4 regions of the Novosphingobium sp. 11B genome follow, and region 1 is predicted to be linked to each of the others. Evidence: riboswitches for the same ligand, from Rfam matches in the RefSeq annotation. Region 1 holds a riboswitch; each other region holds the start of a gene.
The links. A riboswitch is a leader RNA that binds a small molecule or an ion and turns the genes downstream of it on or off. The one in region 1 is predicted to bind cobalamin.

Region 2: it holds a riboswitch for cobalamin, as region 1 does, so the genes downstream of both, ACYPYD_RS05885 (TonB-dependent receptor) here and ACYPYD_RS13275 (TonB-dependent receptor) in region 1, are expected to answer to the same signal.
Region 3: it holds a riboswitch for cobalamin, as region 1 does, so the genes downstream of both, ACYPYD_RS02455 (TonB-dependent siderophore receptor) here and ACYPYD_RS13275 (TonB-dependent receptor) in region 1, are expected to answer to the same signal.
Region 4: it holds a riboswitch for cobalamin, as region 1 does, so the genes downstream of both, ACYPYD_RS23165 (TonB-dependent receptor) here and ACYPYD_RS13275 (TonB-dependent receptor) in region 1, are expected to answer to the same signal.

The regions. Positions count from the first base shown of each region.
Region 1 covers NZ_BAAILP010000143.1:1,420-9,312, reverse strand. The annotation lists gene ACYPYD_RS13290 (OpgD/OpgG family glucan biosynthesis protein) at 1-1,426, shown strand, start outside; gene mdoH (glucans biosynthesis glucosyltransferase MdoH) at 1,438-3,252, shown strand; gene ACYPYD_RS13280 (cobyrinate a,c-diamide synthase) at 3,231-4,550, opposite strand; cobalamin riboswitch at 4,623-4,814, shown strand; gene ACYPYD_RS13275 (TonB-dependent receptor) at 4,989-6,962, shown strand; gene ACYPYD_RS13270 (DUF1636 domain-containing protein) at 7,210-7,617, shown strand; gene cobT (nicotinate-nucleotide--dimethylbenzimidazole phosphoribosyltransferase) at 7,614-7,893, shown strand, end outside.
Region 2 covers NZ_BAAILP010000064.1:41,332-49,224, reverse strand. The annotation lists gene ACYPYD_RS05905 (bifunctional salicylyl-CoA 5-hydroxylase/oxidoreductase) at 1-351, opposite strand, end outside; gene ACYPYD_RS05900 (hypothetical protein) at 434-676, opposite strand; gene ACYPYD_RS05895 (PepSY-associated TM helix domain-containing protein) at 673-2,202, opposite strand; gene ACYPYD_RS05890 (hypothetical protein) at 2,199-2,492, opposite strand; gene ACYPYD_RS05885 (TonB-dependent receptor) at 2,495-4,645, opposite strand; cobalamin riboswitch at 4,833-5,074, opposite strand; gene ACYPYD_RS05880 (hypothetical protein) at 5,221-5,520, shown strand; gene ACYPYD_RS05875 (sulfotransferase family protein) at 5,632-6,777, shown strand; gene ACYPYD_RS05870 (AraC family transcriptional regulator) at 6,887-7,893, opposite strand, start outside.
Region 3 covers NZ_BAAILP010000032.1:24,557-32,449, forward strand. The annotation lists gene ACYPYD_RS02440 (CHAT domain-containing protein) at 1-1,256, shown strand, start outside; gene ACYPYD_RS02445 (HupA family protein) at 1,891-3,378, opposite strand; gene ACYPYD_RS02450 (surface lipoprotein assembly modifier) at 3,761-5,071, opposite strand; cobalamin riboswitch at 5,488-5,742, shown strand; gene ACYPYD_RS02455 (TonB-dependent siderophore receptor) at 5,986-7,893, shown strand, end outside.
Region 4 covers NZ_BAAILP010000272.1:20,562-28,454, reverse strand. The annotation lists gene ACYPYD_RS23180 (alkaline phosphatase D family protein) at 1-45, shown strand, start outside; gene rpoD (RNA polymerase sigma factor RpoD) at 137-2,176, opposite strand; gene ACYPYD_RS23170 (cold-shock protein) at 2,536-3,213, opposite strand; cobalamin riboswitch at 3,604-3,848, shown strand; gene ACYPYD_RS23165 (TonB-dependent receptor) at 4,020-6,062, shown strand; gene ACYPYD_RS23160 (Rrf2 family transcriptional regulator) at 6,258-6,707, opposite strand; gene ACYPYD_RS23155 (class I SAM-dependent methyltransferase) at 6,794-7,573, shown strand; gene ACYPYD_RS23150 (efflux RND transporter permease subunit) at 7,716-7,893, opposite strand, start outside.

The sequences.
Region 1 (7,893 bases):
GGTGAAGGCCGCGACGGGCGGGCGTCTCGGTACGCCCGAGCCGTTTTCGTGGGATCGCCTGGTGGCACAGGCCCGCGATCTCGCCCGCAAGCCTTATGCGCCGATCGCCGAATCCACGCGCGCCGCCGCCGACTACGATGCGGCCGGGAAGCTGACTTACGGCGATGCGCCGATGGTCGCGGGCAACGTGCGGCTGTTCCCCGCCGTGCGCGGCACCGCGCCCAAACCAGTGACGATCGCGGTGGTCGAGGGCGGGCAGGCGCGCGCGATCGTCGATACCAGCGATCTGTACGTCGGCGGTCACAACACCGACGCCGTGGGCTTCCGCGTCATGGACGCGACCGGCCGCAGCGACTGGCTGGCATTTCAGGGCGCGAGCTATTTCCGCTCCTCCGGCGACCGCGACCAGTATGGCCTCTCGGCGCGCGCCATCGCCATCGACACCGGCCTTGCCACCGGCGAGGAGTTTCCCGACTTCACCCGCTTCTGGATCGAGCAGACCGGCGCCGACAGCGTGCGCATCCATGCCCTGCTCGACGGGCCGAGCCTTGCCGGGGCCTACGCCTTCGATTGCCGCAAGACGGCGAACGGGGTGACGCAGGACGTCACTGCGGCGCTGTTCCTGCGCAAGGACGTCAAGCAACTGGGCCTCGGCGCTGCTTCGAGCATGTTCTGGTACGATCAGTCGAGCCCCGCCCGCGCGCGCGGCGACTGGCGGCCGGAAATCCACGATTCGGACGGCCTCGCGATCTGGTCGGGCAATGGCGAGCGGGTCTGGCGGCCGCTGGAAAATCCCGCGGTGGCGCGGCTTCATGCGCTGCGTTCGGATTCGCCAAAGGGCTTCGGCCTGCTCCAGCGTGATCAGGCTTTCGATCACTATCAGGACGACGGCGTATTCTACGACCGTCGCCCCTCGCTCTGGGTCGAGCCCAAGGGAGACTGGGGCGCGGGCGCGGTCGGCCTCTACGAAATGCCGACGAACAGTGAGACGCTCGACAATATCGCGCTGTTCTGGCGTGCGGACCGTCCGGCGAAGGCCGGGCAGCGCCGCGATTTCGCCTATCGACTGACCTGGACGTCCAAGGACCCGACCATCGATGGCGGCTCACGCTGCGTCGATGTCTTCGAAGGCCCCGGCGGCAGTCCGGGTTCGCCGCCGCTGGAAGGCGTGCGCAAGTTCGTGTTCGACTTCTCCGGTCCCGCGCTGGCGGGCCTCGACCGGACCAGCGGCGTCACGCCCGATACCGACCTGCCCAAGGCTGCGGTGGTCTCCTCCGTCGCCTATCCGGTGGCGCGCTCGGACGGGCGCTGGAGGGCGATGATCGACGTGCGATCCGCCGCCCTGACCCAGCCCCAGTTCCGTCTTTTCCTCAAGCGCGGCAACTCCGCGCTCAGTGAGACCGTTATCAAGGCCATTGAAACGTGAGTGCGACGCCGATGAACCATTCGCCGATGCTTCCGGCCGAATCGCCCATGGCGATGCCGATCCAGAACTTGTGGGGCAATCCGCCCGGCGCACGCGAGGTGAAAACCGCGCCGCACGGGATGCTGGTCAAGCGCCTGCTGCTGCTCGCGCTCACCGCCGCCATCGGCCTCGCCGCATCGAGCACGGTGCGCATGGAACTCTCGCGCGACGGGCTCGACTGGGTCGAAGCGCTGCTGCTGGTGTTCTTCGTGCCGCTGTTCTGCTGGATCTCGTTCGGCTTCGTCACCGCGACGATGGGCTTCCTCAAGCTCATCACCGGCGAGCATCCCGGCTTCACCGCGCTGCCCAGCCCGGCTTCCAGCCTGCGCCACAAGACCGCCGTGCTGATGCCGGTCTACAACGAGGGCGTCGAGGAAGTCTTCGCCCGCGTGCGCGCCATGGCCTACTCGATCGCCGAAGCCGGCGGCGCGCCGTGGATCGACTTCTTCGTCCTCAGCGATTCCAACCCCTTCCACGGCAAGCGCGAGGAAGCCGCCTGGCACGAACTGGCCGACCACGCGCCGATCAAGATCTACTACCGCCGCCGCGAGAAGAACATCGCGCGCAAGCCCGGCAATATCGCCGAATGGGTCAAGCGTTTCGGCGGCGCCTACGAGAACATGCTGATCCTCGACGCCGACTCGATGATGAGCGGCGAGACGATCGTGGGCATGGCCTCGATCATGGAGGAGCGCCCCTCGATCGGCCTGCTCCAGACGGTGCCAATGATCACCAACGCGCGAACCCTGTTCCAGCGCTGGATGCAGTTCGCGAGCGAGGCCTACGGCCCGATCGCGAGCGCCGGACTGCTGTGGTGGTCGGGCTCGGAGGCCAACTTCTGGGGCCATAACGCGATCGTGCGCACCCGCGCCTTCGCCGAGGCCTGCGGTCTTCCCGAGCTTCCCGGCAAGGCGCCCTTCGGCGGCCATATCCTCAGCCACGACATGCTTGAATCCGCCCTGCTGCGCCGCCGTGGCTGGGCCGTCCACATGGTCATGATCGGCGGTTCCTACGAGGAATTCCCGCCAACGATCATCGACATGGCGATCCGCGACCGCCGCTGGATGCAGGGCAACCTGCAGCACCTCCAACTCCTCGGCGCCTCGGGCCTGCACTGGGCGAGCCGCCTGCACCTGCTGATCGGCGCATCGGCCTACCTCACCTCGCCGGGCTGGCTGCTGCTGATCCTGACGATGATCGGCCAGGTCGCGACGCATGGCGATGGCGGCTTCGTCACCCTCGCCCCGCCAAGCGTGCTGGCGCTGACGGTGATGCTGCTGTTCGGCCCCAAGATCATGGGGCTGATCTGGGTCCTGGCCGACGGCGAGCGGCGCCGCAGCTTCGGCGGCGGCTTCGCGGCCGTGCGCTCGGTCCTGCTGGAGACGGTACTGGCGATGCTGCTCGCACCGATCACCATGATGACACAGACCAAGGCGCTGCTCGGGCTGCTGCTGGGCATCTCGGCGGGCTGGAACACCCAGACCCGCGATGCCCGCCGCATCACCGTGCGCGAAGTCCTGCCCGACTTGCGTGAGCATCTGCTGCTCGGCGCGGGCCTGACGGCGACGGCGTTCCTCGACATGACGACGGCGATCTGGCTCTCGCCGATCATCGTCGGCCTGTTCCTCTCGCCCTGGCTTATCAGCCTGTCTTCGAGCGAGAACCTCGGCGACAAGGCGGACGCGGCGAAGGTCTTCCGAGTGCCCGAACCCGGCATCGTCGAGGCCAGCGAAGATCCGCGCAAGGACCCCGACTTCCCCAAAGGTCAGTCGCTGGTCGAAGCCTGAACGAAAAACCGCGCCGCCGCTTCGGGAGCGGACGGGAAGTATGCGTGCATGTAGCTCGCGGTGAGCGAGCCGACGCGATAGAGCGCTTCCCCGTCCCGCCCGTCCGGCGTGCTGGCGCGAGCCTCCGGTACGAGCCCGGTTTCCAGCCGTGAATAATGGAACGTGTGCCCGCGCAAGGTCCCTCCCGGCAGCGCGATGTGCTGCATGCCGAGGGCGGCGAAACGCCGCTGCATCGCGGCGTGCCCCTCCAGCAATCCGAGCAGATCGGCCCGATACCCCTCTACGTCCGTCAGCGATGCACAGGCGTAGAGCATGCCCCCGCACTCGGCGAGAATCGGCCTGTCCGCCGCATGATGCGCCCGGATCGCTTCCAGCATCGGCGCATTCGCGGCAAGCGTCTGCAGATGCAGTTCCGGATAACCTCCGGGGAGCCAGATCGCCTCGCAATCGGGCAATCGCGCGTCATGAAGCGGTGAGAAGAAGGCGAGCTGCGCGCCTGCCCGTTCCAGCCATCGCAAGTTGGCGTGGTAGATGAAGGCGAAAGCCTCGTCCCGCGCGATGGCGATGCGCAAACCCCCCAGATTGGGGCTTTCCTCCGGGACCTCGGGCGCCGGGAAGCTCACCGGCGGCGGCAGGTCCAGCACGGCATCAGGCAGCAGGCTAGCCGCCCGATCCAGTCGCGCGTCGAGATCCGCGACCTCGGCTGCCTGCACCAGCCCGAGGTGCCGCTCGGGCAGCGTCACTCCGGCCTCGCGCGGGAAAGTGCCCAGCCACTTCACCGACGCAGGCACGCCCTGCTCCAGCAATTCCGCGTGCCGCGCGCTGCCGACGCGGTTGGCGATCACCGCATGGACCTCCAGCCCCGGCCGGTAGGTCGCGAGGCCGTGGACCAGGGCGCCGAACGTCTGCGCCATCGCCGATCCATCGACCACCGCCAGCACCGGAAAGCCGAAGCGTTCGGCGAGGTCGGCGGCGCTGGGGTCACCGTCGAACAGGCCCATCGCGCCTTCGACGAGGATCAGGTCGGCCTCGCGCGCCGCTTCGTGCAGGAGGGCGCGGCACTGCGCCTCGCCGCACATGAACAGGTCGAGCTGATGGACCGGCGCGCCGCTCGCGACTTCGAGCACCATGGGGTCGAGGAAGTCCGGTCCAACCTTGAAAACGTGCACTTTTCTGCCCGCATTGCGGTGCCTTCGGGCCAATGCCGCAGTCACGAGCGTCTTGCCCTGACCCGAGGACGGGGCGCTTACCAGGTACGCCGGGCAGGCGGGGGCATCGTCTTGGCGCGGAGTGTCCATCGATCCCGCACCTATGGTTTCCGGCAGGTCGGCGCAAGCATTGGCCTCTTGCGCGGCGCCCCGGCGCACGATACTTGCCGCGCCGCGACAGGTTCCCCGCGAGGGGATTGAAAGGGAACGCGGGTGAGATACCCGGGCTGCCCCTGCAACTGTAAGCGGAGAGCCGTTCTGCCACATGCCATTGGGGGCGCAAGCCCCTGAGAAGGCGGCCGAAATCGGCGATGACCCGTGAGCCAGGAGACCTGCCCGTCGCCGTCGTTCTTCGACCGGACAGGGTGTGCCGGACGAACGGGGGAAGTGCATTCCTCGCGCAACGACAGCCATCGTTCCGGCGGCCTGAGGGGGCTTGCGGGAGGTGTTGCGCTGCCTGTCCGCGCCCACTGTCCCAATATCCTTCACCGGCCGACGGAGCACCGCCGTTCGCATGAAGGAATACAAGTGAAACAATATCTTATCATTACCACCGCCGCTATCGCACTGCTCGCTTCGGCCTCTCCGGCATTCGCCGACACAGCGGCACCCAACGATACCACAACGGCACCTGGCGATACCGACGGCGACACTCGGCAAGATGACAACATCGTCGTCGGCGCGCTTCGCACCCCCGTCGCGATCGAGCGCGTCTCCGCCACCGTGACCGTGCTGGGCGAGCCCGCGATCGTCGCCCTGCAACCCATCGCCCTGACCGATGCCCTGCTGCGCACCCCCGGCGTCTCGATGTCGCGCAACGGCGGCTACGGCACCACCACCTCGCTGCGCATCCGCGGCGCCGATGCGGGCGAGACCGTCATGGTGATCGACGGCATGCGCCTGTCCGACCCCTCGGCGACGGCGGGCGGCTACGGCTTCTCCAACCTGCTGCTCGACGACGTCGACCGGATCGAGATCCTGCGCGGGCCGCAGTCGATCCTGTGGGGCAGCGACGCGACCGGCGGTGTCGTCAACGTGCGCACCCGCCGCCCGACCGAGCGGCTCGAAGGCAGCTTCGCCGTTGAGGCGGGAACCCATGACACCGTCTCCGCCCGCGCGGGCGTGGGCGGCACCTCGGACCTCATCGACTGGCGCCTCTCCGCCTCGCGTTTCACCACCGACGGTATCTCCGCCCGCGCGAACGGGACCGAGGCCGACGGTTTCCAGCGCAGCGCCGCCAGCGGCACCGTCACGGTGCGCGTCGCCCCCGGCGTCAGCCTCGACCTGCGCGGCTACTGGGCCGACGGGAAGAACGATTTCGACGGCACTTCAGGCGACACCCTCGCTTATGGCACCACGAAGGAATGGTCCGGCTACGCGGGCCTCAACTTCGCGCTGCTGGACGGCAAGCTGGTCAACCGCGTCGCGGTGCTGCAGAACGTCACCGACCGGGAGAACTTCGACCCCACCCGCTCGATCCGCGCGATCACCTTCGACGCGCACGGCCGCCTGCGCCGCTACGAGTACCAGGGCACCTACACCTTCAGCGACGCGATCCAGGCCGTGTTCGGCGCCGAGCGCGAGGAGCAGCGGATGACCACCGCCTCGCCGACGAACTCCGCCACGCCCTATACGCTGACGCCCTACTCGGTGGACATGGACAGCCTTTACGCCGAACTGCGCGTGAGCCCGGTCAAGGGCCTCACCCTCGACGGCGGCGCGCGCTACGATCACCAGTCGCGCTTCGGCGGGCAGACCGTGTGGAGCGCGGGCGCGGCCTATACCCCCAACGGAGGCGCCACGGTGCTGCGCGCCAGCTATGACGAGGGTTTCAAAGCCCCCTCGCTCTACCAGATGTACAGCGCCTACGGCACCGCCGACCTCGCCCCGCAGAAGGCGAAGGGCTGGGAAGTGGGCGCCGAGCAGAACTTCGGCGAGGCCCTGCGCCTCTCCGCAACCTGGTTCCAGCGCGACACCGACAACCTGATCGACTTCGCCTACTGCCCGACCAGTGGAACGCTGCCCGCCGCGTGCTACATCCCCGGCACCACGACCACGCGCTTCGGCTACTACGCCAACGTCAAGACGGCCAAGGCCAGCGGCCTGGAACTCGCCGCGTCGGCGAAGCTGGGCGTGCTGTTTGCCGAGGGCAACTACAGCTGGACCCGCGCCGAGGACCGCACCGAGGGTTCGTCCACCTACGGCCGCCAGCTGCAGCGCGTACCGCGCCACATGGCCAATGCCGAAGCGGGCATCGACCTGCCGCAAGGGCTTCGCGCCAGCGTCGCGGCGCGCTACTCGGGCGAGACCTTCAACGCCGCCACCGGCACCGCGAAGCTGGACGACTACTGGCTGATCGACTTTCGCGCGCAAGTGCGGATCAAGGAGAACCTGATGCTGCAAGGCCGCGTCGAGAACCTGACCGACAAGGACTACCAGACGGCGGCGGGTTATTCCGCACTGGGACGGACGGTCTACGTCGGCGTGCGCAGCCGGTTCTGATGACAAGGAAGGCCCAACCCGAAAAGGCCCACCCCCAGCCCCTCCCGCAAGCGGGAGGGGAGGACCTGCCGGCCGGAACGCGACCGCCTGTGATTGTATCGTCGTCATTCCCGCGAAGGCGGGAACCCATCTCCGGACTTCGCCTCTTGCGACGGCATCAGATGGGTCCCCGCCTTCGCGGGGATGACGGACAGTTTTTCAACCACAGCGGGGTGGGCCTCACCACCAATACCAAGGTGACACCCCCATGCTGACCCCCGTACCTCCCGGCCCTTCGGTGGTCGTCTGCAACACCTGCCGCCACACCGCCGACGCCCGCGAGGACGAGACCGGCCAGCGGGGCGGCGCCCTGCTCGAAGCGGCGATGCGCAGCGTTCAGGCCGCCGACCCCGAACTGCAGGGCGTGCAGATCCAGGCCATGCCCTGCCTCTTCGCCTGCAGCCGCCACTGCACCGTCCACATCCGCGCACCGGGCAAAGTCGGCTACGTGCTGGGCGACTTCACGCCGGACGAAGACGCCGCCCGCGCCATCCTCGAATATGCCGCGCGCCACGCCGAAAGCGAGCACGGCCGCGTCCCCTTCAAGGAATGGCCGCAAGGCGTGAAGGGCCACTTCATCACCCGCACGCCCCCGGAAGGCTACGTCTGCACATGACCCGTTTCGCCGATCCCGCCTCCTTCGCCGCTGCCCTCGCCGCGCTGCCCGAATCCGACGAGGCCAGCCGCACCGCCGCGCTGAACCGTCAGGCCCGCCTCACCAAGCCGACCGGCGCGCTCGGCCGACTGGAGGACATCGCGGTGTTCATGGCCGGATGGCAGGGCAGCGAGCGCCCCGAGGCGGACCCGGTGCAGGCGGTCGTCTTCGCGGGAAACCACGGCGTCACCGCGCAGGGCGTCAGCGCCTACCCGCCCGAAGTCACCGTCCAGATGG
Region 2 (7,893 bases), on a different contig from region 1:
CTCGAAGTGCATCACGACGCCCAGCTCGCCCGCGCGGGCCTGCAGGATCTGCAGCAGGTGCTTGCGGCCGATGCCGATGAAGCCGTGGCCCGAGGAACTGACGGTGTTCTCGCCCACGGTGACGTCCACGTCGTCCCAGTGCGCGAAGCTGTCGACGATGGTGGCGGCGCTGACCGGGTCGTTCGCCTGCAGGTTCACCAATGTCTGGTCGGAGAACACCACGCCCCAGCCGAAGGTGTCGCCCTTGCGGTTGCGTTCGAAGACGTGGACCTCATGCGCAGGGTCGCGCAGCTTCATCGAGATCGCGAAGTAGATACCGGCAGGTCCGCCGCCGAGGCACGCAATACGCATGGATGTCTCTCCTGAATTGCTTCATGCCTAAACTAATATGGTTGCACGTGCAAGTTGTTTGAGCAGGGAGATCCGGCGAGCGCTACCTGCCGTTTCGCCTGCCGAATATCTCGGGCAGCGCGGCCAGCGGCAGCACGCAGAACAGCCATAGCATCGCGCCGATGAGGGCGGTCTCGGCGCCCGCCATCGATGCGACGCAAGCCAGCGCGAGCAATATGGCGCCGCCTGTCCGCCATGCGTCGGCGCGGTCCTGCGTCTTCGCCCGCCGGATCGCGTGAAATCCCGCCGCAGCCAGCAGCAGCGACAGGAACGTTGCCGCGATCATGGGCTCACCTTCGCGTTCATGCGGCGCGTCACCCTCGCGGCCGCGATCCACAGGACGATGCCGATTGCGGTAGCGGTGAGGTCCGCTCCGGCCCGTATCCAGTCGCCCCTCGGCAGCGTCGTCGTGAGCGGGAGGTTCGCCAGCGCGCTCGTTACCGGGAGCGACAGGCACAGCAGCGCGGCGAGCTGCAGTTGTTCGCCCCATGCCCGGCCCCAGGGGCGCAGACCGGCGTGGATCAGGGATGCCAGCCAGGCCAGGAAGTAAACCGAGGCCGCCATGGCGCGCCTGTCATCCATGCCCGGGGCCAGCAGCCGTTCGCCGTGGAGATAGGCCGCGCAGGCGATCACGTTACCGGCTACGGCGGCGACGGTGATCCGGCTCGCCATGGCCTGAAACGGCGACATCGTCTTGCGGGCGCGCTTTTCGGTGAACAGGATCAGTCCTGCCGCGACCATCGCGGCGCTGGCAAGGCCGGTGAGGAAATAGAGCCACCGCGCGACCGGGCCGCCCCACTCGATGAAGTGCAGCCCGGCAAGGAACGCCTGCGTCTCCCTTGCGGGTGAGCGCTTCACCAGCACGCGCAGCAGCTTGCCGTCGGAGCCTGCGAAGTCCACGCGGTCGGGGAAGTTGGCGATGCGGTCGTCGCGCTGGCGCCAGATCTCGACCACGGCATTGGCGCGGTCGGGCTGGCTGACATAGATGTTCACGGCAGGTCCGCCGCCCCAGGCCCGTTCGGCGCGCGGCAATAGCGCCGCGAGGTCCACGGTGCGGCGGGGCGCGCCCGGCGGCCAGTCGCCATCGATGCCGCCGTCGATGTAGAGCGATTGCGCGGCGGCGGTCTGGTAGCCTTTCACATCGCCGCCGTTCAGCATGGCGACCCCGGCGGGAATGTAGGCGTAATAGATCAGGACGAGGCCGGTATAGGCCATCATGACGTGGAACGGCAGCGGCAGCACGGAGAGCACGTTGTGCGCGTCCATCCACGCCCGCTGGCGCGAGGCCCCGGGGCGGAAGATGAAGAAATCCCGGAATATCCGCTTGTGGATGATCACGCCGCTGATCGAGGCGGCGAGCATGGCGAGGCCCGCCGCACCGACGATCAGGAAGCCCAGCTGGCTGGACTTGCGATCGATCCCCAGCGTGTAGTGATAGCGCATGAAGAAGAACCCCGCGTCCATGTCGCGCGGGATGCGGGTGCCGGTCTGCGGGTCGAGCCGGTGCGTGGTGGCCTTGCCCGCGCGGTCGGTCCAGACGAGGCGCAGCACCGGCTCGCGCGGGGTGGGGATGACGATGCGCCACTGCCGTGCATCGGGCGCGACGCGGGTGAGGTACGCGCGGCCCATTCGCACCGCATGGGTGCGGTCGATGGTGACGGGAGAGCGCAGTTCGGGCGTCGTCCAGAGATTGATCTCGGTGTAGAACAACGCCAGCGATCCCGTCAGCAGGACGCCGAACAGCACCCAGCCCAGCAGCAGCCCGCACCAGGTATGAAGCCAGCCCATCGACTGGCGCAGGGTGTCCTTCACCGCCCCAGCCCCAGCAGCAGGCCCATGGGCAGCGCCGTGCCCACGAGCAGTTCGCACCAGATGCGCGTGACGCTGCGGACCGCGAAGGCCCGCAGGATCACCGCGACGAACACCATGAAGGCAAGGCAGGTGGCGAGGATGTTCGCGTCCACGCCGTCCATCGGCAGCACGCGTACGGCTGCGCCGATCCACGCGTAGCACAGCGCGTAGGCGCCGACGGTGGCCGCCAGCACGCGCGCGGCGATCGCGCGCCAGTTCGGCTCTCGCCCTGGCTTCGGCCTCCCCGCCACGGTCAGAACCGCTGCTCGAAGGTGACCGCGACGCTGCGCGGCTCACCTAGGACCCACTGCGAGGTGGAGTAGCTGTTCTGGACGTAGATCCTGTCGAAGACGTTGCGCAAGTTGAGCGTCACGCTCGTCTTGTCTGCAAGGTCGTAGCGGGCCGAGGCATCGACCAGCGTATAGGCCGGGATGCGCCGGGTATTGGCGGCGTCGGAGTACCGCTTGCCGACATACCGCAGGCCCGCGTCCAGATGCAGCGGCTGCACCGGCCGCCATGACAGCCACAGGTTGGCCGCCTTTTCCGCGACGCCGATGGGCATGTTGCCGTCCCGGCTGACCAGCGCGGTGCCGACCAGTTCGTCGAAGTCGTCGTACCGCGCGTTCAGGATCGTGCCGTTGGCGAGCACGCTGAATTCCTTCGTCACCGCCAGTCCGAACGAGGCCTCTACGCCGTAGGAAGATTGCTGTCCGACCTGCACCGACACCGTGGGATCGTTGGCGGATCGGGTCAGGATCTTCTTCTTGACGATGCGATAGCCCGACAGCGTGAACTCGCCGCGTCCGTCCAGGAAAGTCGCTTTGATCCCGGCCTCCCACTGGCGCCCGGTGGAAACGTCGAAGGTGGTCTGCGCCAGCGTCGCCGTGAGGAACGCCGTCACCGGGTCCGCCGCCGCCGAATACTGCGCATAGAGCGAGATCGTGTCGCTGGGGTTGTAGACCAGCCCCGTGCGCCAGCTGGTGCTCGGATAGCGGGCGGTGTAGTCCGCCGCCGGATCGAGGGCATCGTGCCGCTCGGTCTTCGGACGGTCATAGCGCAGCCCCGTCACCAGTGAGAGCCGGTCGGACAGCGAGAGCCGGCTTTCGCCGAACAGCGCCCATTGCTGCACATCGGTCTTGTACTTGTAGCGGGTGCCGAATGTGCCGTCGAGGAACGTGCCCGGCGTATAGTCGCAAGGATCGACGAGGTCGAAGCGGCTGTTGGGCGAACTGTCGGTGCGCAGCAGCGAGCCGGTGTTGTACTCGCCGCCCAGGCTCAGGCGGTGGTCCATGCCAAGCAGTGTATGATCGAACACCGCGTTGAAGCGGTCGCCCCACTGTTTCGTCTTGTAGACAATCTCCAGATAGCTCGAGCGGCGGATCTGGTCGCCGGACCAGGCATAGCCCTCGGCATTGCGCCAGTGCTTGAAGCCGGTGAGATAGTAGGCGACGTTGGTGATCGTCACCCCCTCGGCCGGTGTCCATTCGGCCTTGGCCTGGGTCCAGGCATCGTCGAAACGCAGCGAGCGGTCGGCGATGTTGTAGTTCTTCTTGCGGATTTCGCGCACCAGCTTGCCGTCGCGCAGCGGGGTGCCGTACCAGATCGTCGGGTCGAGGTCGGCGCGGTCGTGCGTCAGCGTCAGCACGAGGTCGTCGCGCGCCTGCCAGCGCAGTGCCGCCGAAAGCGCAAGACTGCGCGATTGCCCGCGCTCCATCCACCCGTCCGAACGGGTGTAGCTGAGATCGACGCGGTACGAGAGCCTGTCTCCGATCGGCCCGCCGATCCCGCCCGCCGCCGCATAAGTATCGAATGAACCGCCGCTGAGACGGACCTCGCCTTCGACCTGCTCGGTATTGGGCTTCTTGCGCACGACGTTGATCGCGCCGCCGATGCCGCCCTCTCCATAGAGGACCGAGGCCGCACCGCGCAGGACCTCGATCCGCTCGGCCATCCACGGGTCGGCGGGGAAGGTCTGCGTGGTCGTCGTGTAGACGCGCATCCCGTCGTAGAGCTGCATCACCGAGGTGTAGCCGGTGAACCCGCGCGAACTCAGCGAGTAACCGAAGGCCGAGCTGTTGTTGATGAGCCCCGGTGCGCGCGCGGCTGCGGCAACCACGGTGCGGTCGCCCAAGCTGCGGATCATCTCCCTGGTGATGACGTCGACGCTGGCCGGCGTCTGCATCGGCGTGAGGCCGAGGCGGCTGGAGGCGTCGGCCTGCTGGCCGAGTTGCAGGACACCCGCCTTGCGCGCGGTGACGACGATGTTGCCCGCATCCGTGTTATTGGCATTCTCCGGCGCCGTCTCGGCGGCTTCCTGCGCCTGCGCCGAACTCGCGGACATGCCAAGCACGCAGAATGACGCGCCCGAAGCGATCAGGCCGGAAAGAAGCGATCTCGTATTCATGTTGTAACCCCCGTTGCGTTTCCCAGTCGAACGGACAGGTTCCCGCGAGAGGGGTGTCCCCCGCGCGGGTGCAGCGGCGGAATCCGGGCGCGAACGAGCGACCGGCGAAACCCGCCGTTGCGGCCTGGCCGCAAGTTCGTCGCTCAGACGGAGTACACCGTGCCGCGGCCATCCCCTGGACCAAGGCAAGAGCGACCGGACGCTGGCAGGTCTCCTGGCTCACGGGTCGTCGCGCGATGCACGGCCTTCCCAGGCCTCGCAGGAGTTAGCGTCCGGCCCAGTGGGTGCGGCAGGGCACATTGGCCTGCCGCGATATGCATCGCGCTCACCGCTTACAGTTGCAGGGACAGCCTCGGCTTCGAGGGGTAGCCCCTCTCACCGCGTTCCCTTTTAAGCCCCTTTCGGAAGGCACCAACGCGATCGTGTCCCCCTTTTCGGAGGGACGGGCGGGGGATTATTCGCTGCGCGCACGATTTGCAAGCCGTTCGCGTGGGGCCTTCCGTAAGCCCGTCCTGCGAGTTTTCGGTTGCAACCTTGCTTTTCATTTTGGGCAACCCGTGCAATTTGCGGTGCCGATGACTGATCCACGACTCACCCTGATGGAAGCCATAGCCACGCGAAAGTTCGTGACGGCGCGCTACAACGGCAACACGATCACGCTTGCCCCGCACATGCTGTTCGAAAGGCACGGCGATCTTGTCGTCAGTGCCATGAACCCCGCGAAGGCACGCCGCAGCGACGAGGAGCCGGGTCTCGGCCAGTTCAAGCTAGCGGGCCTCTCGTCGATGGAACTGCTGAACGAGCACTTCGAGCCTCTGCCCTCGTACGACGGTACGCCCCCGCGCAGCGATGATTCCCTGATCCTTTCGGTCTGATCGCCCGATATCGCCAAGGTGATCGGCGGGTAGCTTCTAAAGTGTGCCCCATGTCTTCATGATCCCTTCCGAACGCCGCGCGATGACGCGGCACGGGATGAGGCAGAAGACATGCAGGCGCAGGACATCGTCGCAGCGGCAAGCGAACGGACCGGATTGAGCGACTTCGGCGATCCCGCGATCCTCGAAGGGCTTGGCGTGTTGCTGAAGTCCTACGAGGACGAGGCCAGATTCACCGAAGCCGGGATGGCGCGATCGGTCGATGCACTGGTCGCCGCGATGGCGAACCGGATGCGGGTGGAAGACTGGCTGGCGCGCCATCCCGAACTTCTGGAGCGCCCGGTCGAGAAGCCGCTGTTCGTCTTCGGCCTTCCGCGTACCGGCACCACGCTGGCGATCAACCTGCTGGAAGCCGACCCGGCGCGCCGCGCGTTCCTGCGCTGGGAAGCGTTCGATTCGGTGCCGCCGCCGCTGGTGCAGGAACTTCACGCCGGTCCCCGTCACGATGCCTGCCAGACGCGAACGCTGCAGGGGCTGAAGTACGCGCCGCAGATCGCCGCGATCCATTACGAGGAGGCCGACAGCCCGACCGAGTGCCAGTTCGCCATGGCGCCGTCGTTCTGCGCGCAGCTCTACGATTCCCAGGCGGACATTCCGGGCTACCACCGCTGGTTCCTGGACGAGGCCGACTACGCGCCCGCCTTCCGCTACGAAAAGCGGCTGCTGCAGCTGCTTCAGGCCAATGCCCCGGGGCGCTGGACGCTCAAGAACCCCTGGCACCCGTTGTTCCTCGATGCCCTGACGGCCGAGTTTCCCGACGCGCAACTGGTCATGACGCACCGCGATCCGGTCGAAGTGCTGGGCTCGGCCTGCAGCCTCGTCAAGGAAGTGCGGCGGATGTACAGCGATCAGGTCGATCTTCGGGCCATCGGAGAGAATCTGTTGGAGACGTTCGACCTGATGATCGCGCGGTCGAACGCCTTTCGTGCGAAGCACGGGCACGATGCGATCTTCGACGTGCAGTATCGCGATCTGGTGCGCGACCCGCTCGCCACGGCGCAGGGCATCTACGAAAGGTTCGACGAGCCTTTCACGCCGCAGGCCCGCGCAGCCATGGAAGCCTACCTGGTTGCAAACCCCAAGGGCAAGCACGGCAAGCACGAATATGACCTGGCCGAATTCGGCCTCAGCCGCGAAGGCGTCCGCGAGCACTTCCGCGACTATATCGAGCAGTACGGGATCGCGGTGCGGGCGTGATCGATACGGGTGAAGGCATCGTCACCTGACCCTGCTTCGTCATCCCCGCGAAGGCGGGGACCCATCTGACGATCGTGCAACAGGCGCCGTCAGGAGATGGGTTCCCACTTCACGGTAATGACGGTGATATGTTGGAGACGGATGCGCGTAGGCCGCGCAACTGCGTGGGCGACTGGCCGAACCAGCGCCTGCAGCTGCGGGAGAATACTGCCTGTTCCGCGAACCCCAGCTTCTCGGAAATGCCGCGGAAATCGATACCGGTCTGCTGCAGGTAGTACAGCGCCAGATCGCGGCGGACATCGTCCTTGACCGCCTGGAAGCTGGTGCCCTCCTGCTTCAGTCGCCGACGAAGGGTCCGGTGATGAATGGCGAGGGTGCGGGCGATTTCGGCACTGCCGCAGTCGTCCCGGGTCAGCTTGCGCAGGATCAGCCCGCGCACTTCGGCGTCCACGGGTGGACGCTGCTTCGGGAAAGTCCTCTCGATGTAGGCGACCAGATCGCTGCGGACCTGCGCGTTCTGGGTGAGCACCGGAGTGGCAAGATCCCGGTCGGAGAACGTGATCCCGTCTGCGGGCTCGCCGAAGTGCACGTCGCAGCCGAAGTAGCGGCGATATTCAGCCGGTCGCGACACGGGTTCATGCCGAAAATGGATAATGCGCGCGCGGGCATAGTCGCCGGTCATCTCCATCGCCTCGAGATGGCCGACCAGCAGAATCTGTTCGATGGCCTGAATACGGTCGCGGCTGGTTTCGAGAAGCAGTTCGTGCCCGGCAAAGATGGTGCCCTCTTCAGGCTCGGGTCGCAGCCACACACGCGCGGCGCGGCTGTGAGCGTTCGTATGAGCACTGGCGAAGCGCAGGGCGTCCCCGAATGTCTTCGAATTGCGCATGGTATTGCCCAGCGGCCCGAAAATCGCGCCGCCGCGTTGCCGCAACGCCAGCCGCATTCCGAAATCGGGGCAGTTCAGGCGATCTGCGGCAAGCGCCAGTAACCGGATCGCCTGCGGATAAGTCAGCTCCGCAGCGTCGTCGCGAAAGTCCTTTGCCGCCATTCCGACCAGTGGCAGCAGTTCGCCGACATCGCCGCCGAGGGATTGCACCAGTTCCGGGAAATGGC
Region 3 (7,893 bases), on a different contig from region 1:
CAGCGATCATGCAGGCGGCAGGTAGGGTTCGCGTCTTCGCCGAGAACGTCCGCGCCGAAGCCAACACTCCTGCGCCAAAGGTCGCCAAGCTGTTCGCCGACGTGCAGGATCAGCTCAGCGCGGGCGTTCCGCAGGAAATCACAGACCGAGTGGAGCGCTCGACGTGGGGCGTAAAGGCCGTCACCGACGCGCCGATTGAGTGGCTCCCGGTGCAGGGGCTGCCCCTCACATTGCTGCGCGACGTGTCGCGCATCCCGGCAACCCCCGGTGACCTGACCATCGAACTGCTGTCCCATCACGAGCCGATCCGGATCCCCGTGGAGGATTTTGCCGACGTGCTTGTCGTCAGTGCGTTCGAGGAAGGCGACAGCTTTGATCGCATCCGCGCGGCGCTGGATGTCACGGAAGCGAACTGGTCCGCGCGGGTAAGCATTAAGTTCGTCCGGGTCGGCACGCAGGCCGAGTTCGTCGCCGCCATCAATGACTTCGAAGGCCCGCTGATGATCTTCGACGGCCACGGCAAGCACGAGCGCAATGGACAGGGCAAGCTCCTGCTCGGCAAGGAAGAGGTGGACGTCTGGCAACTACCCTCCGCTGTCCGTGTCCCGCCGATTGTCATCCTGAGCGCGTGCGACACACACGCGGCGGACCGCCACTGGCCGAGCGTCAGCAACGCATTCCTGCGTCTGGGAGCTCGGACCGTCTTGGCCACGCTGCTGCCTGTCGGGGTGATGGAGGGCGCGGTGTTCATAGCGCGCTTGATCTTCAGACTGGCGAGTTTTCTGCCGATCGCCGCAGCGGCGAACGGCCGCATCACCCGGTGGAGCGAAGTGGTCGGAGGCATGCTCCGCATGCAGTTCGTCACCGATCTCCTGCGCCCACTCCTCTCTACCGGGATCATCGCCCAAGACCAGTACGACGCCATGCACGCGCAGGCATCCTTCCATGCCAACTACAGCGGAGCAAGCGCGATAGGGTATCTCGAGCAAGAACTTTCCGAGCTGGTTGACTTCACGAACCACCTGCGATCGACCATCGCCTCCTCCGATACGATCCGGTACGCACAGATGGGTAATCCAGAGACCATTCTGATCGGGTCCGTGGAGGATCTGCCCGCCGCCGTCAGAGCCAAGTTGCCGTTCCCAGCGAGCTTCATGGCGCCTGTCTGGCGTGAGGAACGAAACCTTGACATCGCGGCGGTCCGACGCGCTGAGGCGAACGTGCGTAGGCTGTTATCCCAATCCAGATCCGCCTAATCCGCAAACCAAGACGTCGGCGACCGCAGGGCGATGGGACACGCGATCCAGCGGGCTGCCCATGACATTTGCCCGCCCGTCCGCTGGCGTCAGACTCAACACGCCCGCTGACCGCTGTCATCACTGGTCTGAACAAAGAAGCGAGTAAACGTTCGCCGGAATGGACGCAAATGGCCACTCCAAGGCATCCTCAATGAGAAAAGCTGCCAGTCCGCACCTGGGAGCGAAAAGTTCCGTGCTGAACGACCGGGAAGGGTCGGCTTTCATAGGCACGCCATGGAACAAGCCCGGCGTTCCGGCCAGATTCCTACAGCGTCGGCTTTCGAAAGCGACCGGAACCGCTCAAGCCCCCATCGCCCGGGCTTGCCGAGACAGAGGCCTGGCACGGACAGCCCGAAAGACCCGACAAGGCCCGCCGACGTTGCCCAAGACGACGTCGTCAGGCTCGATACCTTTCGACCGCCCCGCGCTGGAAAAGCTCCGCCGGGCGCAGTGGGTTGCCGCCATACCCGGCGGCAGGCCCGATGAACTGGAACCGTCCCTCGCTGTCGATTTTTTTAGGTAGCGATAGGCCTGATGATGACGCTGCAAGACGGACATCGAACGATAGCTCTGCCTTTTGCCTGAACCGGGTCTACTGCTGCATGGCGACCAGCGCTCCGGCTGCAGTCAAGACCGTTCCTGCTCCGGGCGTGATGAGCGTGAAATTCGCCCCCACTTCCTGACCCTGAGGGCCGTAGAACCGGCCCGTCACACGGCCGCTGGCACCCGGCACGCCGGCGATGTCGGCGGCAAAGGCGTTGGACATGCCCGGAGCCCCAGGCATCCAGCTGTTGACGAAAGTGAAAGTGCCGAGGTCGGTCGCGACCTGCGTGCGCGTGTTGGTGGCTGTGGGTTGCATCGACCCGGTGAACGCGCTCCGGCCAAAGTCGAACTCGAACGCGGCAGAGCCATGCAGGGCGAACAGGTCGGCATTTCCACCGCTGCCGAGCGCGCTGCCATGGACCACGCCCTGATAGCTAGCCTGACCGCTGCGAGGCAGTTGCAGGAAGCCCGTTTCGAGGCCGAACACGAAGGCCTCGTTCATCGGCCGGCTGCCCGCGATGCGGACATCCCTGAGACCGAAGCCGGTATACGTGAGCGCGAGTTCGTCGTTGCCCCGGCCGGGGTTGTAGATACGATAGGTCTGCCCGGGTGTCGGCACGTAAGTTGTGAAGCGCGCATCCGACTGCGCTGCCACGCGGTTGCCATCGTTCAAGTCATAAAAGTATTTGTACGAACGAGGATCGGTAGCCGCCAACAATTCGGTCTGGCCGCCGCCGCCGAACGCGACATCGCCATAGTCGCCGGTGCCGACATTGGACGTAAAGACAATGCTCGTCGAATGGAGCTGTAGCGACACGGGAGTGACAAGATCAACGAGCGTTTCATACTCGGAGGCAACGTTGCCCGATCTGCCGAGCAGCACGCCGGAGATTATCTGGTCGCGCGAATTGGCACCATGGAACGTGGCGCCTACCTCTTGGGCTGCGGGACCGTAGAAGCGCCCCTCAAGGACAGCCGCGGCATCGTTGAAGCTGATCGAACCGGTCAGTACGTTTTCGCCGACGCCTAAACGACCATCCAGGGTGAAGGCCGACTGGCTTGGCACGTAGTACCCGTTCAGGCTCGGAATGCGCGATGTCTTGAGGCCGCTCCCTTTTAGCGTGGCCGATGCGAAGTCGATGTTCATGATACCACTGCCATCGAACCTGATGAGGGTTTGGTCTCCCGCCTCGATGCCGATGACGTCGAATGCGAAGCTGCCGGTTCCTGTCCCAGGAACGGCGCCGTTTGCCGTTCGCACACCATAAGTGAACACGTTCAGGCGATTGTTCTGGATGCCTTCTGCCGTGTCAGTGCGACGCTGAATGCCGCCCCCGACGTAGCGATAGGTGAGGATTCCGCTCTCGCCCGCTTTGGTGAGGGCCAGGCTGTCGGTGATGGTCCCTTGGGTCTTCACGTAGCGAGCCATCCGGGCATCATCGCTGACGGCTGCCCGGTCCGCCATCCCAAAGGTCTGCGATGCATGCGGCGCTGTGATCGTATAGCTGCCGTTGGCCGCATCATAGGCGATCGTCAACGTGGTGCGTCCCTTGGCCTCCGGGCTTGTGCCCGCACCGGGATACAGAGCCGAGACGGTGCCGGCATCCGTGCTGAAGACTTCGCTGATGCTGGGATTGATAAGCGATGAATTTCCGGCGGTGGGCGTTGGCTCCGGCGCGGGAGTAGGCGTGGGGGGCGGGGTCGGGGTTGGCGTGGGAGTCGGAGTTGGCACCGGAGTAGGCGTTGGAGACGGCGCCGGGGTCGGCGCGGGCGCGGGGCTTGGCGTGGGTGGGGGTGGGGGCGTGCTGTTGGTACTGCCGCCTCCGCCCCCGCAGGCCGCCAGTGCGAGGCTCAGCGCGGTCAGCGAAACGATCGCCGAATTGCGTGCGGTTGGAATTGAAGTCATGAGCCCTCCCCCTTTAGAATGCCGAAGTGACGCCGAACTCGGCGACGACGCGGCGATAGTCGTAGATCTCGATGGAGGAGCGGTTGCGCTCCCATTTGAGGCGCACCAGCGGCGCGAAGCTGCCAAGGTGCAGCGCCCGCAAGGTAGCAGCGATGCTGGCGCTGTAGCGGTCCTCGACCCGGCGGTTCGGGTAGAGGAACAGGCGCGCGTCCGATTCCAGGTGGCTGTAGGCCAGCGTGCCCACCAGCGTCGTGCGGCCCATTTCGCGAAACAAGTAGGCCGAGGTTCCGCCCATCGCCAGCGAGTACCCCGGATCGCGCGCCGCCTCGCGGAAGCCGAAAGCCTGCACGCCGCCGCCGAAGCGCGCACTGAAGGCGCGGTCGAAGTTCGCCGAAAGCGTGAAGTCGTCCGCCGTCTGCAGCGCGTTGCGTCGGTTGGTGACATGGGCGATGTTGCCGTCGAGCCGCACTTGCCCGCGCTTGCCCACCGGCCGCTGCCAGCTGACGCCGCCGCCGATCGTGGTGCTGAACAGATGCCCCCCGAACCATCGCCGCGCCGGGCCCGCCGAGACGGTCAGCTGGTTGCTGCCCCAGGTATATTGCGGCCCGGCCTGGATCGCGACGGTGACGTCGTTGAAGTCTTTCTCGCGGTAGAGCGTCGCGCCCGTGGAAGCGCGCACCAGCAGATCGGCGCCGGGCTCGATGCCGAGGCGAAAGTAGCCTTGGCCCTGAAGGGCAAGTCCCACGCCCGACTTCGCGCGGGCATCCTCGTCGAGCGAGAAGTCGCCGATCACGGTGCCCAAGGTGTCGGACCGCGTGGCCCGGTTGATGTTGCTGTCCGGCGCCAGCGCGACCTCGACGGAGCCGCCCAGCGGCTTTCGGGCGTTGAGCGCGCGCGAGTAGAAGTGCACCAGCTGCTCCACTGCGGAAGGCAGTCCGGCGGCTTGAGCCGCGCGCAGTTCCTTGCGGGCCGCCCCCATGTTGCCGAGCATCGCCTGCATTCGCGCCAGTTCGAGGCGCACACGCGCGGCGCCCGGCTTGTCGTCGAGGATGCGGCGGAATTCGAGCGCGGCATCGCCGTAGCGCCCGAGATCGTCGGCCAGCATCAGGCCAAGGCGAAAGCGCGCCTCGGTGCGCACCTCGAGGTCGACATCCTGCGTCAGTGCGCGATAGGCGACTTCGGCAGTGGGGAAATCGCGGCGATCACGCGCCCGCCCGGCCAGCGCGAACACTTGCGCGGCCGAGAGATGGTCAGGCGCGGAAACCGGCACGGTCAGGGCCCCCTGGACCTGCGCGCCCGCGCTGGTCGCGATGCCCGCCAGCATCGCCACGACCAGCAGTCGACGAATTGAAATGATACACCCCCGTTTGTACGCCTTGCTATCGTACTAAAACGGCTGTTGTCCAGATGGATCGCATGCCAGTCTTGTGCGTCGTTCGCTTTTAGCTCGGTCTTGCGTTGTCTAACGAACAGGCCCTGTGACAATCCCAGCAACCGAAGCCCTTCTGCGGAGCACAGCGCGGAGGAAAGACTGCTGAAGAGTAGGGGCTAAGGACATCTAGACTTTTTCATGACAGGGGAGGGTTGCGAGCTGCCGGAACCAGACCGTCTGCACCTGAGCATGGGGATTTGGCCCCTGAACGTCCACAAAGGGTCGGCTTCGAACGCCTTGACCAATAGATCTGCTATTGCGAATTGACATCAATCCGGATAACGCCCGTCGTGTTCGGCCGCTTCGGCAGCCGGGCTGATCGCGTCGGTGCCTTGAGAAAGGCTTAAAAGGGAACGCGGTGAGGATGGGCCGATACTCTCGGCTCGCCCGAATCCGAGGCTGTCCCTGCAACTGTGAGCGGCGAGCGCGATGTACATGTGCGGACGGGCAAGGCCCGCGCCGCCAGCCACTGGGCCGGACGCTAACTCCTGCGAGGCCTGGGAAGGCCGTGCATCAAGCTGTGACCCGCAAGCCAGGAGACCTGCCGAAGCATTGGTCGCTCTTGCCTGACCCAGGGGATGGTCTCGGCACGGTCAGTTTTCTCCGTCTGAGCGACGAGAATGCGGCGGGGGGCCGCATCGGTGTCGTGCGTCGGCCGCCTTTTGGGGTGTCCGGCTGCCGTGCGTGCCGACCGTTCGCGCGGACGCCTCCCGCCTGGTGCTGCTCGACGCCCCGGGGGGAATGACTTGAAACCGACGACCAAGGCCGGACTGCTTGCTGGCGCATTTGCGCTGATCCCGGTCCCCATGCTGGCACAAGCCGCCGAGTCCGAGAGCGCTGACGATCCGATCGTCGTCACGGGCAAGAGCGGCACCTACAACGCCACCCGCTCCACCAGTGCGACCCGCACCGACACGCCGCTCCTTGAAGTGCCGCAATCGGTGACGGCATTGACGCGGCAGGTAGTGGACGACCTTCAGGCCAACCGCGTCGAGGACGTGCTGGCTTATGCGGGCGGCATTACGCGGGGCAACAACTTCGGCGGCACCGGCCTGACCGACTACAATCTGCGCGGCTTCACCTCCTCAGAGTATTTCCGCAACGGTTTCCCGATGAACCGTGGCTATCCACCCGCCCCAGATTCGATCGCGGTGGAGCGCGTGGATGTCCTGCGTGGACCGGCGGCGCTACTCTATGGCCGCGGCGATCCGGGCGGCACCTTCAACATCGTCTCGCGCGCGCCTGCCGAGCGGACGGCGCAGACGGTCAGCGGGCGGATTGACAGCTTCGGCGGATGGCGCGGCACGGTGGACGCCACCGGCCCTGTCGATAGCGGCCAGACCGTGCGCTATCGCCTTGGCGCAGCGGTGGAAGGCGGCGACACTTTCCGCGACCATATCCAGTCCGACCGCATCGTCGTTGCCCCGGTGGTCGCCTGGGATGCGTCCTCCGATCTGACATTCACGCTTGGCGGCGAGTTCGTGCAGGTCAAGACCCCGCTCGATCGCGGAAATCCAGCTTTCCGTACCCAGATGGACATCGCTATCCCTTCCTCCCGGTTCTTCGGGGAGCCGTCGGTCGGCCGCTGGCGCGTACGCAATGGGCTCGGCAACATCGTCGCCGACTACAAGCTGGGCCGCGATTGGCAGCTGCGCGCGGGGATGCAGTACTACAACGGCGAGCTGGGCGGCCCTGGCATCCAGGCATCCAGCGTGCGGGCCGATGGCCGCACCCTGGTTCGCACCTACAGCGAACGGACGCTGCGATGGCGCGATCTCGATGCGCAGGTCAACCTGACCGGCAAATTCGCCACCGGCACGATCGAGCACGAAATGCTGCTGGGCGCCGAATTCGAGGCGTTTCACTATACCGAGGTGATCCGCAATTCGAGCCCGACGCTCTCGCCCTTCACGATCGACATCTTCGCCCCGGTCTACGGATCGGCCATTCCGCCGCTCAACGGCAGCTTCACCAGCATCCGCACGCAGACGCGCACCTTCGCCGGGTATGCGCAAGATCAGCTATCGCTGCTGCCTTGGCTGAAAGTGCTGGTCGGCGGGCGGCTTGAACGCTTCGAAAGCGACAACCTCAACCTGCGCAACGGCGTGACTTCCGCCTTCAAGCAGACGGTCTTCACCCCGCGTCTGGGCACGGTCTTCGTGCTCAACCGGCAGGTATCGCTCTACGGCAGCTATGCGCGCTCCAACAAACCGAACACGGCGGCCGATGCGAACGGCAACGTGCTCGATCCCGAGCGGGGCACCAGCTACGAGGCGGGCGTGAAGCTCGAACTGCTGGACGGCAGGCTGAGCGCGACGGCGGCGCTGTTCCACACCACCAAGCAGAATGTCGCCACGACCGACCCGGACAACCTCGATTACAGCATCGCTGCAGGCGAAGTGCGCAGCCGGGGCATCGACATCTCCGTCACTGGCAACATCACGCGCGCCTGGCGCGTGGTGGGCGGTTATGCCTTCGCCGATTCCGAGGTGACGAAGGACAACCGCCTGCCGCTCGGGCAGCGGCTTCCCAACACGCCGCGCCATTCGGCCAGCCTGCTCAATGTCTACGAGTTTCAGGACGGCGCCCTCAAGGGTCTGGGTGCCGGTGCGGGCGTCACCTATCTGGGCGGACGCATAGCCGGCACGGCGGCCACCGCGCCATACATCCGGCCCTACGCCACGGTGAACCTGCTCGCGTACTACCCGCTGGCC
Region 4 (7,893 bases), on a different contig from region 1:
AAGGACGACTTCCGCCGCGACGGCAACCGCGTACGCTTCGCCTGATCTGAACCACGAACGATGCCAACCGACACGGACGGGGGGATCGCCCTGCGTCCGTATCGGCCGCGTGCCTGTGATGTTGAACGGCCTGTGCTTAGTCGAGGAACGCTCGCATGATGCGTGAACGGCTCGGATGCTTGAGCTTGCGCAGCGCCTTGGCCTCGATCTGTCGGATACGCTCGCGAGTCACCGAAAACTGCTGTCCGACCTCCTCCAGGGTATGGTCCGTTGGCATCCCGATGCCAAAGCGCATGCGCAGCACACGCTCCTCACGCGGGGTCAGCGATGCCAGCGTGCGAGTTATCATTTCCTTCAGGTTGGCCTGAATCGCCGCGTCCACCGGGATTACGGCGTTCTCGTCCTGGATGAAGTTGCCAAGGCTGCTGTCTTCCTCATCGCCGATCGGCGTTTCGAGCGAGATAGGCTCCTTCGCGATCTTCAGAACCCGCTTCACCTTTTCGAGCGGCATCGACAGTTTCTCGGCCATTTCCTCGGGCGTGGGCTCACGGCCCTGGTCATGGAGGAACTGACGGCTGGTGCGCACCAGCTTGTTGATCGTCTCGATCATGTGGACCGGGATGCGGATCGTGCGAGCCTGATCCGCGATCGAACGCGTGATCGCCTGCCTTATCCACCAGGTCGCGTACGTCGAGAACTTGTAGCCGCGGCGGTACTGGAACTTGTCGACCGCCTTCATCAGCCCGATGTTGCCTTCCTGGATGAGATCCAGGAACTGCAGACCGCGGTTGGTGTACTTCTTGGCGATCGAGATCACCAGACGCAGGTTCGCCTCGACCATTTCCTTCTTGGCGATGCGCGCTTCACGCTCCGCCTTCTGGACCATGTTCACGATGCGGCGGAACTCGGGGAGCGCCATGCCGGTGGCAGTGGCGATGTCCGAGACTTCCAGACGGATGCGCTCGGCAGGTTCAGCCTCGTTTTCTGCGAAGGCAGCCCACTTCTTGTCCTTCCCGGCCACTTCTGCGACCCAGGCGTCGTCCAGTTCGCGGCCCGTATAGGCTTCGAGGAAATCGGCGCGCTTCACCTTGTGACGCTCGGCCAGACGCAGCATCTGCCCGCCCAGCGTCGTCAGGCGACGGTTGAAGGTGTAGAGGTTGTCGACCAGATACTCGATCTTGGCCGCATGGAACTGCACCGATTCCACCTGCGCGGTGAGATCCTCGCGCAGTTGCAGGTACTGGTCTTCCTTGGCGACCGGGAAATCGATGCCCAGCGCCAGCGCGTCGAGCCGATCGCTCTGCAGGCGCTCGAAGGTGCGGAACAGTTCGGTGATAAGCGCGAACTTCTCCAGCGCCTCCGGCGTAAGCGCGGCTTCCATCTGACCGAGGGAGAGGGTGTTGTCCTCTTCATCGTCCTCGACCTGACGCTTGGGGATCGGGTTGCCGTCCTCGTCGATTTCCTCCGAGTTGTCCTCGCCGGAATCGTCATCGTCCTTGAAGGAAGGCCCGGCGGTGGCAGCGGAAATCTCGCCGTCGCCATCGCCCTCACCGTTTTCGGCCAGATTTTCGGGCTGCGGCTCCTTGGAGAGCATCGCGTCGAGATCGAGAATCTCGCGAAGCTGCATGTCGCCGTTGTTGAGCGCTTCGGACCAGCCGATGATCGCGTGGAAGGTCATGGGGCTTTCGCAAAGCCCCATGATCATCATGTCGCGGCCGGCTTCGATGCGCTTGGCGATGGCAGCCTCGCCCTCGCGGCTGAGCATCTCGGCGGCGCCCATCTCCTGCAGGTACATGCGGACCGGGTCGTCGGAACGCGCGAGCGTGTCCGCCTTGCGGGTCTCGCCGGGACGGCGCCGGGAATTGCCTTCGTCGAACCCGGTATCCGAACCGGAATCGTCATCGCCGCCATCGACGGCTTCCACGCCGTCTTCCTGCTCACCGTCCTCATCGTCATCATCGTCGTTCTCGACGATCTTGACGCCCATTTCCGAGATCGCGGCCATGATGTCCTCGATCTGATCGGTGGTCATCTGGTCCTGCGGCAGCGCGGCATTCAACTCCTTGACCGTGATGACGCCCTGGCTTTTGGCGCGCGCGATGAACCGCTGGACCGAACCCTTGTCCAGGTCGAGAAGAGGAGAGTCGTTGTCGCCGCTGCGATCGTCGTTAGTCATGCAATCCGTTGTCGTTATTGGCCTTTTCATGACGATGGTGACGCCAGGACAAGGCTAGGTTCTCAGATCATCAGCCTGATGATGCCGGTGAAGGGCGGCCTACAGGCAGGGATGAACCACTTCAGGTCTAAGGTTCAAGCAATGCGGCCGGACATCGGTTCCAGGAGCAAGCTGGTCCGCCCGCATGCTGCACGTTCGAATCAAGGAAACACGTCCCTCGTCCCGCAGTCGGCCTGTCGAAGGCAGCTTTGATCAAGGCCTTCGACATAAGCCGCTCGATGTCCGTCGCCGATCGCGATGCGATCGAGGAAAGCCCGAGATGAGGCCATGACCTCCTGCGGCAGCCATGGCCAGATCAGTCAGCGCTGGACCAGATTCACGGCCGACGCCTTGCCCCGGCGATCGATCTCGATTTCGAATTCGAGTTGATCGCCTTCCGAAAGGCCATGCAGACCGGAGCGCTCGACGGCGCTGATATGCACGAACGCATCGGGCTGGCCGTCATCGCGGACGATGAAGCCGAAGCCCTTCATGCTATTGAAGAACTTGACGGTGCCGGTGGCCTTCTCGCCAGTGGACTGATTCTGAACAGGTGCGGCACTTCGCTCGCGACGTTCGGCAACGATGACCTCGCCCACGATGGTCAGTTCGGAAGCGGAAATCTTGCCGCCTCGCTCGACCAGCTGGAATTCCAGCTGCTGACCTTCCGCCAGCGTTTCGAGGCCGGCGGACTGCACGGCGCTGATGTGCACGAATGCATCGTCGCCGCCGCCTTCAAGCTGGATGAAGCCGAAACCCTTGTCGGGGTTGAAGAACTTGACCGTCCCACGGCCCTGACCGACAACCTGGCCCGGGCCGCCGCGCGAACCGCCACCGCCACCGCCAAAACCGCCGCCTCGCGATCCGCCGAAGCCGCCACGCTGGCCGCCACCGAAGCGGTCACCACCGCCAAAGCGATCGTTGCCGCCGCCCCAACGATCATCGCCGCCGCCGAACCGGTCGCGACCTTGGCCGCGATTTCCCCTGTCGAATGTCATCTTTTAAGTACCTTAAGCTAAGTCCGAGAAACCTATCCTCGCGAGTGAACGTAGCACGCAAGGCCGCAGAACCCGTTTCAGGGTGCAGGATGAAAGGCGATAGCAGCGCAACGACGTCTTGGCGACCAGAGTTCTGCGATCGACTGCGATGCATGGCACGGAGGCGACTTTAGCACAGCGATGACCGAAATTTCACGCAATTCGACAATCGATCCGGCCGTCGCCGACCCTTGCCAGGCGCTCGGAAGCAAATTTTGCTCCCCGGAGCGGCCCGTCAGCCCTGGCATCGCTAGTCGGGAGTTCAGGATACAGGCCGTACCTGGACGCCATACAGACAGGCTTGTGCCGTGAAACCGTTTGAGATAGCGCGCCATATCTGCCCTTCATTGGTGCAGACAAGATCGCGCTGGTGCCTCGAAAGAGGCTTAAAAGGGAACACGGTGAGAAGGCATGCCCTTCGAATCCGAGGCTGTCCCTGCAACTGTAAGCGGTGAGCGCGATGCATATGTGCGGTGGGGCAAAGGTTCCTGCCGCCAGTCACTGGGCCGGACGCTGCAACATGCGAGGCCTGGGAAGGCCTTGCATCGTCGCATTGACCCGTGAGCCAGGAGACCTGCCTGCGTCTGGTCGCTCATGCCGTGGTCCAGGGGGTGGCCAAGGCCCGGAATCATTCCGTTCGAGCGACGAACCAGCGGTGGAGGCCGCATCGGTTCGCGCAGACGGTCGCCCGCGGCGTCCGACCGCCGGCGCGCGTCGACCGTCTTGATGGCGGCAAGCCTCCCACCCAGTCGCAGGCGTCGGGGGGAATGATGATGAATTTGATGAAAAGCGCTGCGCTGGTGCGCATCGTGGCAGGTACCGCAATGGCGCTGGCGACGATGCCCGCCTGCGCCGAAGAGGCACCCGCCGGCGGCGCGGATGGCGGTTCCGGCGAAATCGTGGTGTTCGGACGCGGCGAGGCCAAGATCGGCACCGCCCATGCCGCCAGCGAGGGCAGCGTCGGCGGTTCCGACCTGCTGGTCCGTCCGCTTCTGCGGGTCGCCGAACTGCTTGAGGCGGTGCCCGGCATGGTAGCGGCGCAGCATTCGGGCAGCGGCAAGGCCAACCAGTACTTCCTGCGCGGCTTCAACCTCGATCACGGCACCGACTTCACGACTTATATAGATGGCGTGCAGATGAACCTGCGCAGCCACGGGCATGGCCAAGGCTATCTCGATCTCAACGGCCTGATCCCCGAGATCGTCGCCCGCGAAGATTTCCGCAAGGGGCCGTACCGCGCAGATGGCGGCGACTTCGCACTGGCCGGCGCGGCCTACATGACGACCATCGATGGGTTCGACCGCCCGTGGATCTCGGTAGAGGGTGGATCGTACAAGTCGGGGCGGCTGGCCGCCGGTGGCACCATCAAGGATGTGGCGGGTGGCAGTCTCACGCTGGTGGGGCAGGCAAAGCGCTATGATGGGCCTTGGCAGCAGGCGGAACACCTTCGGCATTACTCCGGCTTCGCGAAGTACACCGCGCCCGCCGGCGAAGGCACCGTCGAAGCCTCGCTCCACGCCTACCACGCCACCTGGCGGCCGACCGAGCAGATCCCCGAACGGATCATCGGCAGCGCGCTGTGCCCTGACGAATTCTGCTCGCCCGATCCTTCGGCGCGTGGCCGCACAACGCGCTTCGTCGGCAACGTCGCGGTGCGACAGCCGAACTGGAGCGCTAATGTCTATGCCCAGTACTACGACTGGAACATGTATTCGAACCCAACTTATGCCGATCCGGACGGCACCAGCGCGCAGATCGACCAGTTCGACAAGCGCTGGGTCGTGGGTATCACCGCGCGCAAGCAATGGGCTGTGGGCTCGACGCTGCAACTGAGCATGGGCACTGAAAACCGCTACGATCACATCGGCAACGTCGGGGTGGATCGCACCGAAACCCGCGCCTTTTTGTCCTCGCTGGGTCGATATCACGTCGAGGAACTGTCCGGCGCGCTCTATGGCGAAGCGACCTGGAAGCCGTTGCCCGGCCTCAGGCTAACCGGAGGCCTGCGAGGCGACTACTACCACTACGCCGTCCGCGCGCGCGACGCCATGGCGACCGAACTGGGAGCCGGCAGCGGACACGATTCGATCGTCTCACCCAAGGTATCGGCAGCCTACGAGATCGTCCCGCAGTTCGAAGTCTATGCCAACTGGGGCCGCGGCTTCCATTCCAACGACGTGCGCGGTGCGGTGAACGTGGAATCGCCCGTGCCCGTTCTGGTGCGCGGCACTGGCAAGGAACTTGGCGGGCGCCTGCAACTGGGCACCGTCTCATTGACCGCGACGTACTGGTGGCTCGACGTGGGCAGCGAACTGCGCTTCGTCGGCGATTCCAACGCGGTGGAGCCGACCGGCGCCAGCAAGCGTCATGGCTACGAGGTGGTCGGGTTCTGGCGCCCGCTGCCGTGGCTGGCGCTCGACGGCAGCTATGTCGCCAGCCACTCGCGCTACGACAACGGAGATCGCATTCCCAACGCGGTCGAGAACGCGGTCTCCGCCGGCGCGGCGATCGTGCTCGATCCGTGGGAGGCGAGCGTGCGCGTCCGGCATCTCGGCCCCTACCCGCTGATCGAGGACAACTCGCTGCGCGACAAAGGCAGCACGATCGTAAACGCCCGCGCCGCATGGAAGGGCCGCAAGATCGAGATCTACGGCGAAGTGCTGAACATCTTCGACAGCCACGACAAGGACATCGCGTACTACTACGAGTCCTACATCCCGGCGTTCGACACCGATGGCCCGGTCGAGGGACGTCTCAGCCGCGTGATCGAACCACGCACGTTCAAGATCGGCGCACGCTACACGTTCTGATCACCAGCCACGCCCTGTCCCGTCATTCGACGGGACAGGGCGTCGGTTGCCGCTTATCCGGGCCATGATCCGGGGATGCGTTCTACGCTTCGTGTACATCTACACCGTACCGCAGGAAGCGACGAGCGAGACCATAAGCGACATTGAGGCCTGTCTTGCAACTGGCGGCGCATGCAGGGTTGGAAGAAAGGCCGATCAGGCTGAATGTGCACTCGCCATCTCGGAAGCGCTGCGCGCATCAAAGGTTCGGCCCAGGTCAGCGAGCTTCACAGCACCCAGCCGGGCGACCAGCAAAGCCTCCGCCTCTGAAAGCGCATCCGCCAGCGCCTCGTTGACAGCCGCCTCAACCGCGCAATCAGGATTGGAATGCTCGCTGCCGATAGCAAAGATGCGTGGTCCTCCTACCGCTCGATGTACGTCGAGGAGCGACACGGTCTCCAAATCTGCCGCGATAGCCCAACCGCCACCATGCCCTTTTTCCGAGCGCACATACCCTGCCTCGCGCAGACCAGCCATCGTGCGTCGGACGACAACGGGATTGGTTCCCAGCATCTCTGCGATAGTTTCGGACGTCATTGCCCCCTCATGCCGCGCCATATGGAGCAGCACGTGGAGCATTCGCGAAAGGCGACTGTCATTACGCATATTTCGATTCTTCGCATTCCAGCCGGATTGGCAAGCATCATGTTTCACGATACTTATTATGTTACATGATTCGTGGAGTGTGCGAAATGCGAGAGTTCGAGAACCCTGATCACTGGGATGCTGCCGCTCGGCACTATGAGAAGACTGCGCACCCCTTCACTGCTCGCTATGCCGAGGCGGCGGTTGCCAGAATATCCCTCGGGGCCGACAGCCACGTGCTGGACATAGCCGCAGGCACCGGTGCTTTGGCACTGGCTGCCGCGCGAACAGGCGCGAAGGCGCTGGCAACAGACTTTTCTCCAGGCATGGTCGCTCGTATCGCCGCCACCGGTCACCCCAATGTCGAGGCCAAGACAATGGATGGGCAAAACCTTGCGCTCCCAGACGGAGGGTTCGACGCCGTCTTCTCGATCTTCGGGGTCATCATGTTTCCCGACTGGCGCAAGGGGTTGGCCGAAATGGCCCGCGTTACGCGCCCTGGCGGCCACGGCATCGTGGCAACCTGGCAACAACGCGGTGCGGCGACCTTTCTTCTGCTCGGAGATATCCGTCGAAAGCTCTTCCCCGGCCGTGATGGCATGGCAATGCCGGAAGCCGTCGGCGTCCTCAGCGATCCGGGGAACTTCGCTCGCGAAATGATCCTTGCGGGCTATCGCGATCCCCGGATCGAGCCAGTGACGCATGATTATGAGCTCGACGTCGGGGCACTCGACGATCCCGATACATTGTTCGGCATGTCGCCCGACTGGACGAGCCTCAATGATGGGGAAAAGGCAGAAGTTATTACCGAGGTCAGGCAGATGGCGGGCGAACGCTCCGTATTGCCGATCCCTTCAACCGCGCTGATCGTGGTCGCTCAGCGTTGATATGCCGGGATCGTGCGCGACTGGTCGGGATTGGGGAGCGCCGTACTCGACCCTTTTCGGGGGTCCAGCGATCGAGTTCCGCCATACAGATGTAGGCCATCGGCAGTTGCTAGTGCAGCGAGGGCCAAGCGAAGACTGAAGATCAAATATCTGCATGCTTCTCCTGCCTCTTCTCTTCTCCGGAAAGCCAGAGCAGGGACATCGGCAGCAGCAGGAGCATGAATGCGGTGGCGGAGATGATGCCGCCCACGATCACGCAGGCGAATGGTCGCTGCGTTTCGGAACCGATGCCGGTGGAGAGCGCCGCCGGCAGCAGGCCC